DNA from 2 places in the Desulfovibrio sp. SGI.102 genome. Region 2 is predicted to be linked to the other one. Evidence: predicted binding sites of a transcription regulator. Region 2 holds the regulator's gene; the other holds the start of a gene.

Region 1 (6,721 bases), on a different contig from region 2:
CGGCGAGGAGCTGCTGCTTTTCGGTGAGGCCGACCATCCCGAAGTGCGCGGCCTTGTCTCCTATGCCCACGGACCGGCCCATGTGTTCGGCAGCCGTGACGAACTGGCCGCCCTGCATGTGGACCCGGAACGTTCTTATGTGCTGGCCTCCCAGACCACCCAGGACCGCTCCGTCTTCGAACAGCTGGAAAAGGAACTGCGCGACCGCCTGCCCCGGCTCAAGGTGCTGGCCACCATCTGTGATGCCACCCGCGAACGCCAGGAAGAGGCCCGCAGCATCGCTGCCCAGGTGGATGCCATGGTGGTGGTGGGCGGCCGCCAGAGCGGCAACACCCGCCGTCTGGCCGATCTGGCGGCCCAGAGCGGCATCAGCACCTATCATATCGAACAGGCCGAAGAACTGCGGGCCGAAGACTTTGCCGGCAAGGGGCGCGTGGGCCTCACCGCCGGGGCTTCCACGCCCCGCAAGCTCATCGACGCCACCCAGCAATGGCTGGAGCAGTTGCCGGATTAACGGGACTTCCGCGGGGCACCGCTGTGTGCCCCGCAGACCGTGCAGCCTTGTGAACAAAAGGCTTTGCCGTACGGAACGGACGGCAAAAAAACTTTTCTTCCGTCCCCGGCCCTTGCGGAGCTGCCCTTCCTGCCCCCGCCAGGGCCCTTCGGACATTCCCCTTATTTTTTTCTTGTATTTGTTTGCCGGCGGCACTCGTTCTCCGGTAAACAGGGCATAGCCAGGACGCTGTTCATAATGATCTGTATTTGATGATTATTTTTGAACAAAATCGTACTATGGCTCTAATTGTGATATTTTTCACCAGAGTACTGGAGGCCTGAAACTTCTCCGGTCGTCCGCCGCAGCCGTTTGCAAAGCCCCGCTCTCTGGCGTACACTGAAAACCAGTTCCGTACACGGGACAGTCCCCCTCACCGGGCCGCCGCAAGGCGTTTCCGGCGGGGCTCCTGTGTTTTTTCTGGGGGTAGAATGGCTCTGATCCTGGGTACCGCCGGTCACATCGACCACGGCAAGACATCTCTGGTCCGCGCGCTGACGGGCATCGACTGTGACCGTCTGGAAGAAGAGAAGCGGCGCGGCATCACCATCGAACTGGGCTTCGCCTGGGTCCCCATGCCGGGTGGCGAGCGTCTGGGCATCGTGGACGTGCCCGGCCATGAACGCTTCGTCAAAAACATGGTGGCCGGTGCCGCCGGTGTGGACTTCGTCATGCTGGTCATCGCCGCCGACGAAGGCGTCATGCCCCAGACCCGCGAACATCTGGAGATCTGCTCCCTGCTGGGCATCCGGCACGGTTTCGTGGCCCTGACCAAGGTGGACATGGTGGACGCGGACTGGCTGGAACTGGTCCAGGAAGACGTGCGCACCTTCCTGCAGGGCACTTTTCTGGAAGGCGCCCCCATCTTCCCCGTCTCGTCCAGCACGGGCCAGGGCATCCCGGCCCTGCGCGAACATATCCTGGCCTGCGCCAGCAGCCTGCCGCCCCGGCACGGCTCCGACATCTTCCGCCTGCCGGTGGACCGCGTGTTCACCCTCAAGGGGCACGGCACGGTCATCACGGGCACGGTCATTTCCGGCGCGGTCAGCGAAGGGGACGAACTCTGCTTCATGCCCGGCGCCCTGCCCACCCGCGCCCGCAGCCTGCAGCGCCACGGCAGCAGCGTGGAGATGGTCCGCGCCGGCGAGCGCTGCGCCGTCAACGTGCAGGGCCTGGAAGTGACGGACATCCATCGCGGCAACACCCTCTGCCGTCCCGACACCCTTTTCCCCTCCCGCCGCTGGCTGGTGCGTCTGCAGTGCCTCAAGTCCGCGCCGCGGCCCCTGCGCCAGCGTACCGAGGTCCACTTCCACCACGCCACGCAGGAATGCGCGGCCCGGGTGGTCTTCTTCGACCGTGACCGCCTGGCCCCCGGCGATTCCTGCCTGGCCGAACTGCGCTTCTCCAGCGATATGGTGGGCGTGTTCGGCGACCATTGCGTGCTGCGCGCCTACTCGCCCCTGCGCACCGTGGCCGGCGGCACCATCGTCAGCCCCCTGCCGCCCCTGCTGCGCCGCAAGGACCCGGATTTCCCGAACAAGCTCGACCTGCTGGCCCGTCTGCCCGAACTGGCCGCACCCGAATACATCACGGCCCACTCCGGCCTCGACCTCACCAGGGCGGCCCTGAGCCTCAGCGGCAGCGCGGGCGCCAGCCACAGCCAGCTGCAGGCCCTCACCGGCCAGAGCGCCGCGGCCCTGCAGAAGCAGCTGGTCCAGCTGTCTTCCCAGGGCGAGGCCATCTGCTGGCACAAGGAAGGCCGCATGTGGATCGCCAGCCTGCATTTCGAGGCCCTGATCCGCGCCTGCCTGGACAGGGCCGCCGCCCTGCACGCCAAGAACCCGCTCAAGCCCTCGCTGCCCAGCGGCGCCCTGTGCGCCGGCTGGAGCGACAAGCTGCCCCAGCGTCTGGTGGCGCGCGTGCTGGAAGCGGCCCAGAAAAAGGGCCTGCTGGTGGCCGAAGGCGACGGCCTGCGCCTGGCCAGCCACAAGATCACGCTGGCTTCCGACCAGGAGGGCCTGAGCCGCAAGCTGCTGGAGGCCCACACCAGCGCGGGCCTGACCCCGCCCAACCTCAAGGACGTGCTCGAGGAGCTGGGCGTGAGCAGCAAGGAGGCGGCGCCCGTCCTGCGCCTGCTGTGCGAACAGAAGAAGCTGGTGCGCGTCAAGGACGGCCTCTACTACGGCAACGAGGCCGTGGAAGAGATCCTGGACAAGGTGCGCCTGTGGTTCAGCGACCATGAGGATCTGGACGTGGGCGGCCTCAAGGAGATCCTGGGCCTTTCGCGCAAGTACCTCATCGCCCTGCTGGAGTTCATGGACAGGGAAAAGATCACCGTCCGGGTGGGAGACGCCCGGCAGTATCGGGGCCGCTAGGGACAGGTATCCTGTCCCCGTCCGGTGACCGCAGGGTCGCCGCCCGAGGCCCGACCAACAACAGCGTCATGCTCCGGCGACCGCGCCCGCGGCCGCCCGTGTCCGGGCGAGAGACCTCGTCCCCGGACGGCACAAAGTTTGAGACGCCCGGCGTTTCAAACGCCAAATGCTCTACAAGGAGAGTCTATCATGGCACAGAAAATCCTGGTTATCGGCGGCGTTGCCCTGGGTCCCAAGGCTGCCTGCCGCTGCAAGCGCCTGATGCCCGACGCCGAGATCACCCTGGTGGATGAAAACCTCTTCATCTCCTACGGCGGCTGCGGCATCCCCTATTATGTGTCCGGCGAGGTCAACAACCTCGACGACCTGCGCGCCACGCCCTACCACACCGTGCGTGACCCCGAATTCTTCCGTACCATGAAAGGCATCACCGTGCGCAACCAGACCCGCGCCATGGCCATCGACCGCGCCGCCAAGACCCTGCTGGTGCGCAACGTGGTCACCGGCGAGGAAGAAAAGCTGCCCTACGACAAGCTGGTGCTGGCCACCGGTGCCACCCCGCGCATGCCTCCGGTGGAAGGTCACGACCTGAAGAACGTCCTGACCCTCACCCGTCTGGAAGCCGCCGACGTCATCCGCAAAGCCTGCGAACACGGCCAGGTCAACGAGGCCGTCATCGTGGGCGGCGGTTTCATCGGTCTGGAAGCTGCCGTGGCCCTGTCCGACATGTGGGGCGTCAAGGTCAGCGTGGTGGAAATGATGGACCAGATGCTGCCCGGCGTGCTCTCCCACAACATGGGCAAGATGGCCGCCCACGACTGCGAGGCCCACGGCCTGTCCGTCTACACCTCTGAAAAGGTCGTCAAGCTGGAAGGCAAGGACGGCGCCGTGTGCAAGGTCATCACCGACAAGCGCGAACTGCCCGCCCAGCTGGTGATCTTTGCCGCCGGTTTCCTGCCCAACGGCCAGCTGGCCAAGGATGCCGGTCTGGAAGTGGCCCCCTTCGGCGCCATCGTGGTCAATGAAAAGATGCAGACCAGCGACCCCGACATCTATGCCGGCGGCGACTGCGTGGCCATCAAGAACCTCATCACCGGCAAGCTGGGCTACCTGCCCCTGGGCAGCATGGCTAACCGCCAGGGCCGCGTCATCGGCACCAACCTGGCCGGCGGCGATGCCAGCTTCCCCGGCTTCGTGGGCACCTGGGCCGTGAAACTGTTCGACATGTCCTTCTGCGGCGCCGGCCTCACTGTGGAACGCGCCCGCAAGGAAGGCTATGACGCCATCTCCGTGGCCGTGGAACAGCTGGACCGCGCCCACTTCTATCCCGAAAAGAACATGATGAGCCTGGAACTGGTGGTGGACAAGAGCGACCGCCGCGTGCTGGGCATCCAGGGCGCCTGCACCGCCGGTGACGCCCTCAAGGCCCGCATCGACGCCGTGGCCGCCGTGCTGCAGTATGGCAAGCCCACCGTGGAAGACATCTCCAACCTGGAGATCTCCTACGCGCCGCCTTTCGCCTCCGCCATGGACGTGGTCAACGTGGTGGCCAACGTGGCCGACAACGTGCTGGCCGGCCGTGTGAAGCCCATCACCTCCGAAGAGTTCATGGCGCTGTGGGAAAAGCGCGCCGAGAACAACATCTTCTTCATCGACGCCCGTCCCGCCAAGGCCGGTCAGGCCGTGCAGGCCGTCCATCCCGAATGGCACTCCATCTCTCTGGAAGAGATGCCCAGCCGGGTCAACGAAGTGCCCAAGGACCGTCCTGTGGCCATCATCTGCAACACCGGTCTGCGCGCCTATGACAGCGTGCTGATCCTGGCCCGCAACGGCATCACCGACGTGGTCAACGCCGCCGGCGGCATGCAGGCCGTGCTCAAGACCGGCGGCAAGATCTAGCTGTTTGTCCTTGTGACCTGTTCAAGGGGCGCCCGTCAGGGGGCCCCTTTTTTCATGGCCTGCCGGCGGGCCCCTGTCCGGCACGGCGGCAGTCGCCCCGGGCACCCGGCCGACCGCCCCTGAAGGCCGGGGAACGGCCTCTTCGCCCGCCTCCCTTCCCTGCGCTTTCCCGGTCAGCAGCCTGCCGCAGCAAGGTGCCATGACCGGCAGGGCACCGCCCCTTCCCAAGCCCTGCCGGGAGGACCTCCAAAGCCTTGCGCAGCGCCGTTTTGCGGGCTATGATCACATGACATATTTCATGGTATTTTCCGTTATTGCCTTTTGTCGCCCTTTTTAGTAGGCAGCCTGAAGAGAGACAAAGGCGCCGGTCACGCGTCCTGCGGGGCCGCAGCGGCTCAATATCTTTCTAACTCCTTTGTTTCTCTTGCAAAAATGCTTGTGCATTTTTTTTCACAGCCTGCCCACATTAGACTGTTCAAACAAACAATTTTGTGGTAGGGCTCATCCATTGCGAACAGGCACGGTCCCGGCCGTTTTTTCGGGCTTCTTCCGCCCGGGCCGCTCCGGCCTCATGCCACGGCATGATGCGATGGATCCTCTCTGTTTGCACAAGACCACCGCTTGCCGGTGTGTCCATTCCGGAAAAACATGCGCGCCAAGATAGACGCGCAAGGAGGAACAGATGGCGAAAATGAAAACCATGGACGGCAATAACGCCACCGCGTATATTGCCTACGCTCTGTCGGACACGGCTGCCATTTACCCCATTACCCCTTCGTCCGTCATGGGCGAAGTCATGGACGAAATGGCTGCCAAGGGTTGCAAGAACCTGATGGGCCAGACCGTGACCGTGCGTGAAATGCAGTCCGAAGCCGGTGCCGCCGGTGCCGTGCACGGTATGCTGGCTGCCGGTTCTCTGACCAGCACCTACACCGCTTCCCAGGGCCTGCTGCTCATGATCCCCAACATGTACAAGATCGCCGGCGAACTGCTGCCCGGCGTCTTCCATGTTTCGGCCCGTGCCCTGGCTTCCCACGCTCTGTCCATCTTCGGTGACCATCAGGACGTCATGGCCTGCCGCCAGACCGGTTTTGCCTTCCTCTGCTCCTCTTCGGTGCAGGAATGCATGGACATGGCCCTGGTCGCCCACCTGTCCGCCCTTGACGCCAGCGTGCCCTTCTGCCACTTCTTCGACGGTTTCCGTACCTCTCACGAAGTGCAGAAGATCGAGACCATCGATTACGAAGACATCCGCAAGCTGGTTCCCTGGGACAAGGTCGAAGAGTTCCGCGCCAATGCCATGAACCCGGAACATCCCCATATCCGCGGCACCGCCCAGAACCCCGACATCTTCTTCCAGAACCGCGAAGCCAGCAACCTGTACTATGACGCCGTGCCCGGCATCGTGCTGGAAAACATGAAGAAAGTGGCCGCCATCACCGGCCGCAAGCATCGCCTGTTCGACTACGTGGGCCATCCCGAAGCCGACCGCGTGATCATCAGCATGGGCTCCTCCTGTGAAGTCATCCAGGAAACCGTCAACTACCTGAACGAACGCGGCCAGCGCGTGGGTCTGGTGAAAGTGCATCTGTTCCGTCCCTTCTCGGCCGAACACCTGCTGCAGGCCATCCCCGCCACCGCCACCACCATCACCGTCCTCGACCGCACCAAGGAACCCGGTTCCCTGGGCGAGCCCCTGTACCAGGACGTGTGCACTGCCTTCATGGAAAAGGGCGAAGCTCCCACCATCGTGGGCGGCCGTTACGGTCTGGGCTCCAAGGACTTCACCCCCGGCATGGCCAAGGCCGTGTTCGACAACATGCTGGGCCTGGCTCCCAAGAACCACTTCACCGTGGGCATCCACGACGACGTGACCAACCTGAGCCTCGACGTT
Region 2 (6,721 bases):
TTGCTGGCATCGAATTTGGCCTGCAGCTCGTCCAGCTGGCGGGGAGCGGATTCCAGTTCCTGACGCACGGCAAAGATGGCGTCGTCCACTTTCTGCAGCTCGACAAGCTGGCGGATCTGGTCAAGGTAGACAGCGGTGCTCATGAGGTTCCTCCTAAAGAACGCGGGGATGGACAGGCTGGAAAGGGGAGGCCGAAGGCACGAAGACGACTTCGAGCATCGGGCAGGCGTGCTGCAGGTGGATGGCGGCACGCCGCATCATTTCTTCTTCCAGGCTGTGATGGCCCACGTCGAAAAGACAAAGTTGCGTATCCAGCGCCGTATGGTATTTGACGTCGCCGGTGATGAAAATGTCGGCACCCGCGGCGCGGGCCTCCTCCAGCAGGGAGGATCCCGAACCGGTGCAGTAGGCCACCCGCCGGATGCTTTCCGGGCAGGGGCCGCTGACGGTGGCGGTGCTCAGGTCGATGTGCGCGGCCAGCATGCCGGCCAGCTGCCGCAGGTCCACGGGCTCGGCCAGATCGCCGGCCAGGCCGAAGCCGTGCGGCAGATCCACCGTGCCGGGGCCGGTGGGTTCCAGCACGGCCAGATTGTTCAGATGCAGCTCGCGGGCCAGCCAGGACACCGGGCCGTCGCTGTTGACGTCCAGCGAGGTATGCGCGGCGTAAAGCGGCACATCGTTGGTCAGCAGCAGGCGCAGGACTTCGTGGTAATGGTCGATGCGGTTGGGCAGCGAAGGCTTGAGCGCCAGCGGATGATGGCTGAGGATGCACTGCGCACCGAGCTCGAGCGCGGCCGAGACGGAAGCCGGGCTCGGATCGAGGCAGACAGCCAGACGCGTGGCGTCGGTCCTGTGCGCGGCCACCTGCAGGCCCGAAACGTCCCAGGACGCGGCGCCCTGCAGGGGGGCCATCTGTTCTATGATGCTAATGATCTCTGCTATATGCATATCGATCCCTCACAGTAAAAAAGCACTTCCCTGAAACCAGAAAAGTGCTTTCAAAAGCAAAGGGCGGCAGGCTCGCTGCAAATGATCGACACCTGTGTCTGCGACCACTGGGGCCGTAACCAGCAAAATGGTTCAAAGAATTTAGCTGGCCCTGAGCCCACTGTCAAGCGGGAAGTCCCCTCCCTTCCTTATATTAAAGGGCGCGCAGGTAGCGCACGGCGTTGGAGAACAGCTGGGTGGCCGGGGGCACGTCGATGGAGCCGCGGGTCCAGGTGGGATAGTTGGTCACATGGTGGAACGCTTCGGGGTGGGGCATGAGGCCCAGCACGCGCCCGCTGGGATCCGTCAGGCCGGCGATGGCCAGGCTGGAACCGTTGGGGTTGAGCGGATATTCCATGGTCGCCTTGCCGGTCTCGGGATCGGCATACTGCAGGGCGATGAGGTTTTCATCGGCCAGGCGCTGCAGGGTGGCGTCGTCACGGGCGATGAGCTTGCCCTCGCCGTGGCGCACGGGCATGGCCATCATGGGCAGATCCTTGGTGAAGACGCAGGGGCTCTTGGGGTTGGGCAGCAGGTGCACCCAGCGGTCTTCGTAACGGGCGGAGTCGTTGTGGCTCAGAGAGACCTGGCGCTCGAAACGGTTGTTGTCCAGGGCGGGCAGCACGCCCAGCTTGACCAGAAGCTGGAAGCCGTTACAGATGCCCAGGATCAGTTTGCCGTCGTTGATGAATTCGGTCAGGGACTGGAGCAGGGGAGTGCCCGTGCTGTCCTTCAGATAGCGCCAGCGCATGCTGGCAGCCTGGGCGGCACCCAGGTCGTCACCATCCAGGAACCCGCCGGGGAACACGAGAAAATGGTAATCGCTCAGGCGGACTTTGGCGGCCACGATGTCGGAAAAGTGCACGACGTCAGCGCGGTCGGCACCCGCGAGACGGGCGGCGTGGGCGGTTTCGAGATGGGAATTGGTGCCATAGCCGGTGATGACGAGAGTATTGACTGTGCCCATGCGGCAGAAGCCTCCTTGCAAGCGGTAGCCACAAAGGGCCACTATAGAAATGGAAAAAGAGACTACCTGCAAAGTTTATAATAGTCAATGCTGGTAAAATGATTCGGATTGGTGTAAAACCTCCCGATTGCGCGAGGGCGGTTTGCCCGGGCGCAGCACATGCGGTCCGGACCACGGTCCGCTGTATGTCATCAAAAGGTAGGAGTTCATGAAAACCAAGTTCATTTTTGTTACGGGCGGTGTGTTGTCTTCCCTGGGCAAGGGCCTTGCCGCGGCTTCGCTGGGCGCCCTGTTGCAGACCCGGGGACTTTCCGTCACCATCCAAAAGCTGGATCCGTATATCAATGTTGACCCCGGCACCATGAATCCCTTCCAGCACGGCGAAGTGTTCGTGACCGATGACGGGGCCGAGACCGACCTGGACCTGGGCCACTACGAGCGTTACCTCAACGTGCCCATGTCGCGCAAGAACAATACCACTTCCGGTGCCATCTACAACCACGTGATCGCCAAGGAACGCCGGGGCGATTACCTGGGCGGCACCGTGCAGGTGATCCCCCACATCACCGACGAGATCAAGCGCACCGTGCTTTCCCTGGCCGAAGGCGACAACGCCCCTGACGTGGCCATCATCGAGATCGGCGGCACCGTGGGCGACATCGAAGGCCTGCCCTTCCTGGAAGCCATCCGCCAGCTCAAGTCCGAGCTGGGCCGCGACAACTGTCTGAACATCCATCTGACGCTGGTGCCCTACCTCAAGGCCGCCGGTGAGCACAAGACCAAGCCCACCCAGCACAGCGTCAAGGAACTGCTTTCCATTGGCATCCAGCCCGACATCATCCTCTGCCGCTGCGAGCACAGCATCCCCGAAGAGATGCGCCGCAAGATCGCCCTGTTCTGCAACGTGGATCAGGATGCCGTGTTCTCCTCCGTGGACGTGGGCAACATCTATGAAGTGCCCCTGCGTTTCTACGAGGAAGGCTTCGATCAGAAAGTGGCCATCATGCTGCGCCTGCCCGCGCGCAACGCCCACCTGGAAGACTGGAAAAAGCTGGTCTACGACTGTGCCAATCCCCAGGGCAGCGTGACCATCGCCATCGTGGGCAAGTATGTGGACCTGAAGGAAGCCTACAAGAGCCTGCATGAAGCCCTGATCCACGGCGGCGTGGCCAACCGCGTTTCCGTGAACCTGCGCTACGTCAATTCCGAGAACGTGGACGACGGCAACGTGGCCGCCACCTTTGCCGGCTGCGACGGCATCCTGGTGCCCGGCGGCTTCGGTTACCGCGGCGTGGAAGGCAAGATCGCCGCCATCCGTTATGCCCGTGAGAACCGCATCCCCTTCTTCGGCATCTGTCTGGGCATGCAGTGTGCGGTCATCGAGTTCGCCCGTCACGTGGCCGGTCTGGAAGACGCCAACTCCGAAGAATTCGATCCCCTGAGCGCCCACAAGGTCATCTACCTGATGACCGAATGGTTCGACTTCCGCACCAAGAACTTGGAAAAGCGCGACGCCGAGAGCGACAAGGGCGGCACCATGCGCTTGGGCGCCTACCCCTGCAAGATCATCCCCGATACCCGTGCCTTTGAAGCGTACGGCAAGGAACTGGTGGAAGAACGCCACCGTCACCGCTACGAGTTCAACAACGCCTTCAAGGATCTGCTGGAAGAAAAGGGCATGGTCTTCAGCGGCACCGCCCCCGACGGCTCCCTGATGGAGATCGTGGAACTGCCCGACCATCCCTGGTTCCTGGGCTGCCAGTTCCATCCCGAGTTCAAGTCCCGTCCCATGGCGGCGCATCCCCTGTTCCGCGAATTCATCAAGGCCGCCAAGAACAACCACAAGAAATAGGGCTTTTGTGCAAGAAAAGCCGTTCAGGACGCTCCGCTGGCGCGGGGCGTCCTTTTTTATGCAATGACTTGAAATATTCCCTTTTTTGTGCTCCCAGGCCAGCCTCCCTTGCCTATTGGTGCAGCATGTGGCATGGTATTTGAAACGTAGAAAATTTTTACTGACAGGATAGCACCCCATGGCATTGGAACTTCGTCAACAACTCAAATTGTCGCAGCAGCTGGTCATGACCCCCCAGCTGCAGCAGGCCATCAAGCTGTTGCAGCTTTCTCGTGTCGAACTTCTGGAGACCGTCCAGCAGGAATTGCTGGAGAACCCCTTCCTGGAAGAGGCCCCAGCCAATGAGCCCGTGGCTCCGCAGGATCAGGAGGAGCCGCGGCACGAGAAGCCCCAGGACGAAGTCTATGACGAAGACCTTTCCCGCAATGCCGACTGGGAGGAATATCTCGGCGAATTCGCCAGCACGCCGCGCACCTCGCAGGGGCGGGAACTGGAGATCGCGGAAGAGATCTCTCCCCTGGAGGCCCGTTACTCGGCCAAGCCCACGCTGGAAGGCCATCTGCTCTGGCAGCTGCATCTTTCTACCCTGACGGACGAGCAGAAGGAGATCGGCGAGATCATCATCGGCAATCTGGGCTCGTCGGGCTATCTGCGGGCCAGCGTGGAAGAGATCGCCGAGATGGCGTCCACCACGCCGGAGGCCGTGCAGACCGTGCTGGAGCGCGTACAGCTTTTCGACCCGGTGGGCGTGGCGGCCCGGGATGCCCGCGAATGTCTGCTGGTGCAGCTGAAGAGCCTGCGCTACGACCGTGACCCCATCCTGCTGGAACTGGTGCAGTCGCATCTGGAAGATCTGGAAGCCCACCGCTACAAGCCCCTGCTGCGCAAGTTCAAGCTGGATATGGAAGGCCTGCGCGAGTACCTGGACATCATCCAGTCCCTGGAGCCCCTGCCCGGTGCCAGCTTCGACGGCAGCGAGCCCACCTATGTAAGCCCTGACGTCTTCGTGTACAGCGTCGGTGACGAGTTCGTCATCCTGCTCAATGAAGATGGTTTGCCGCATCTGCAGCTCTCCAGCATGTTGCGTGATGGCGTTCCCTCCTGTAATGAAAAAGAGAAGGACTACGTTTCAGAAAAGGTGCGTTCCGCATCCTGGCTCATCCGCAGTCTGTACCAGCGGCAGCGGACGCTGTATAAAGTGGTGGAGAGCATCGTCAAACATCAGCAGCCCTTTTTCCGTGACGGCGTCACCAAGCTCGCGCCGCTCATCCTCAAGGATATCGCCGACGATATCGGGATGCATGAATCCACGGTCAGCCGCATCACCACCAACAAGTATGTGGCGACGCCGCACGGCATCTTCGAACTGAAATTTTTCTTCAACAGCGGGCTTGAACTGGACGATGGAAGTCAGGTAGGCTCAGAGAGCGTCAAGGCTCTGATCAAAAAGTTCATCGCTGGCGAAGATCCCAAATCGCCCCTGAGCGACGAGCGGCTCGGCGAGCTGCTCAAGGAACAGTTGAAGGTCAATATCGCACGGCGCACGGTGGCCAAATACCGCACGGCGCTGAACATCCCCTCATCCTCAAAGCGCAAGGAACATTTCTGATTCCTGCACCACGGGAGGTTCTATGAACATTGCTTTCACTTTCAAGAACTTCGAGGCCTCCGATCATCTGAAGAAGTATGCCCGTCGCCGCATGGAGAAGATGGGACGCTTTTTTGGCAAGGCTTCCGGACTGGAAGTCGGTGTTGTGCTTACTGTGGACAAGTTCCGGCATCGCTGTGAAGTGACCATCGCCGGCGAGGGGCTGCACCTGAGTGCTTCCGAGCAGTCTTCCGACATGTACGCCGCCATCGACCTTGTGGTGGACAAGGTCGAGGCCCAGATCAAGAAGCACGTCTCGCGCGTCAAGGAACAGCGCCGTCAGGCCCGCAACGCCAGCGTGGACGTCTTCACCTACAACCTGGAAGCCGATCCCGATGAAGAACCCGCCGTGGTGGGCACCGAGCGCTTTGCGCCCAAGCCCCTGCATCTGGACGAAGCCCTGATGCAGCTGGAATCCATCGGCAGTGAGTTCCTGGTCTTCATCAATGCCGAGACCGACCGCGTCAATGTGGTGTACCGCCGTCGCATCGGCGGCTATGCCGTCATCGACCCCGTCCTGTAAAGACTTCGGGGCCCCCGCAAGGGGGCCCCTTCGAGATTGCCATGAGCCAGACACCATCCGAGGGCGCGGCAGCGCCTGTCCAGGTCTGTATAGTCACCGGCCTTTCGGGGGCCGGTAAAAGTACGGCGCTGCGGGTCTTTGAAGACCTGCGCTATTTCACTGTGGACGGGTTGCCTGCCGGGCTGGCCGTCGAGATGGTGGAGATGATGCGGCGCGGATCCATGGAACGCTTCCGGGGCATGGCCCTGGGCATGGACATGCGCCAGCAGGACTTTCTGGAAGAGCTCAATGTGGCCCTTGCCCAGCTTTCCGAGCACGGGGTCCGGCCCATACTGCTTTTTCTGGAAGCCGGAGCGCAGGAGCTCATGCGCCGTTATGCCACCACCCGCCGGCCCCATCCGCTGGAGCGTGAGGGCATGGGCCTTGAGGATGCCCTGCACGAGGAACGCACGCGTCTGGCCCCCGTGCGCGAGATGGCGGATCTGGTCATAGATACCAGCCGTTTTTCCATCCATGACCTGCGCCGCGCCATCCAGAAGCGCTGGAGCAGGACGTCGGGCAAGCTGCGGGCCATCCGGGTCAACGTCATCTCGTTCGGCTTCAAGTACGGCGTCCCGCGCGAGGCGGATTTCGTCTTTGACCTGCGCTTTTTGCCCAATCCCTATTTTGTAGAAAAATTGCGTCCCCTCAGCGGCAAGGACAAGGCTGTCCGTGACTATGTCTTTGCCCCCGAGGCCGCGCAGG

Evidence for each region. The regulator sigma-54, encoded in region 2, starts transcription at its own class of promoters, with help from an activator protein. The targets are predictions, from matches to a motif close to CTGGCACGGNNNNTGCTT.
Region 1: a site for sigma-54 is predicted at 5,343-5,360, ahead of nifJ (pyruvate:ferredoxin (flavodoxin) oxidoreductase). Genes of this name have one in related genera too.

What each region holds. Positions count from the first base shown of each region.
Region 1 is NZ_JBNPNC010000033.1:17,633-24,353, reverse strand. Features, by position in the region: gene ispH (4-hydroxy-3-methylbut-2-enyl diphosphate reductase) at 1-514, shown strand, start outside; gene selB (selenocysteine-specific translation elongation factor) at 985-2,928, shown strand; gene ACQRCJ_RS08300 (FAD-dependent oxidoreductase) at 3,118-4,827, shown strand; gene nifJ (pyruvate:ferredoxin (flavodoxin) oxidoreductase) at 5,510-6,721, shown strand, end outside.
Region 2 is NZ_JBNPNC010000037.1:4,775-11,495, forward strand. Features, by position in the region: gene ACQRCJ_RS08730 (zinc ribbon domain-containing protein) at 1-143, opposite strand, end outside; gene ACQRCJ_RS08735 (Nif3-like dinuclear metal center hexameric protein) at 154-948, opposite strand; gene ACQRCJ_RS08740 (phosphoribosylformylglycinamidine synthase subunit PurQ) at 1,142-1,954, opposite strand; gene ACQRCJ_RS08745 (CTP synthase) at 2,163-3,806, shown strand; gene rpoN (RNA polymerase factor sigma-54) at 3,985-5,415, shown strand; gene hpf (ribosome hibernation-promoting factor, HPF/YfiA family) at 5,438-5,977, shown strand; gene rapZ (RNase adapter RapZ) at 6,019-6,721, shown strand, end outside.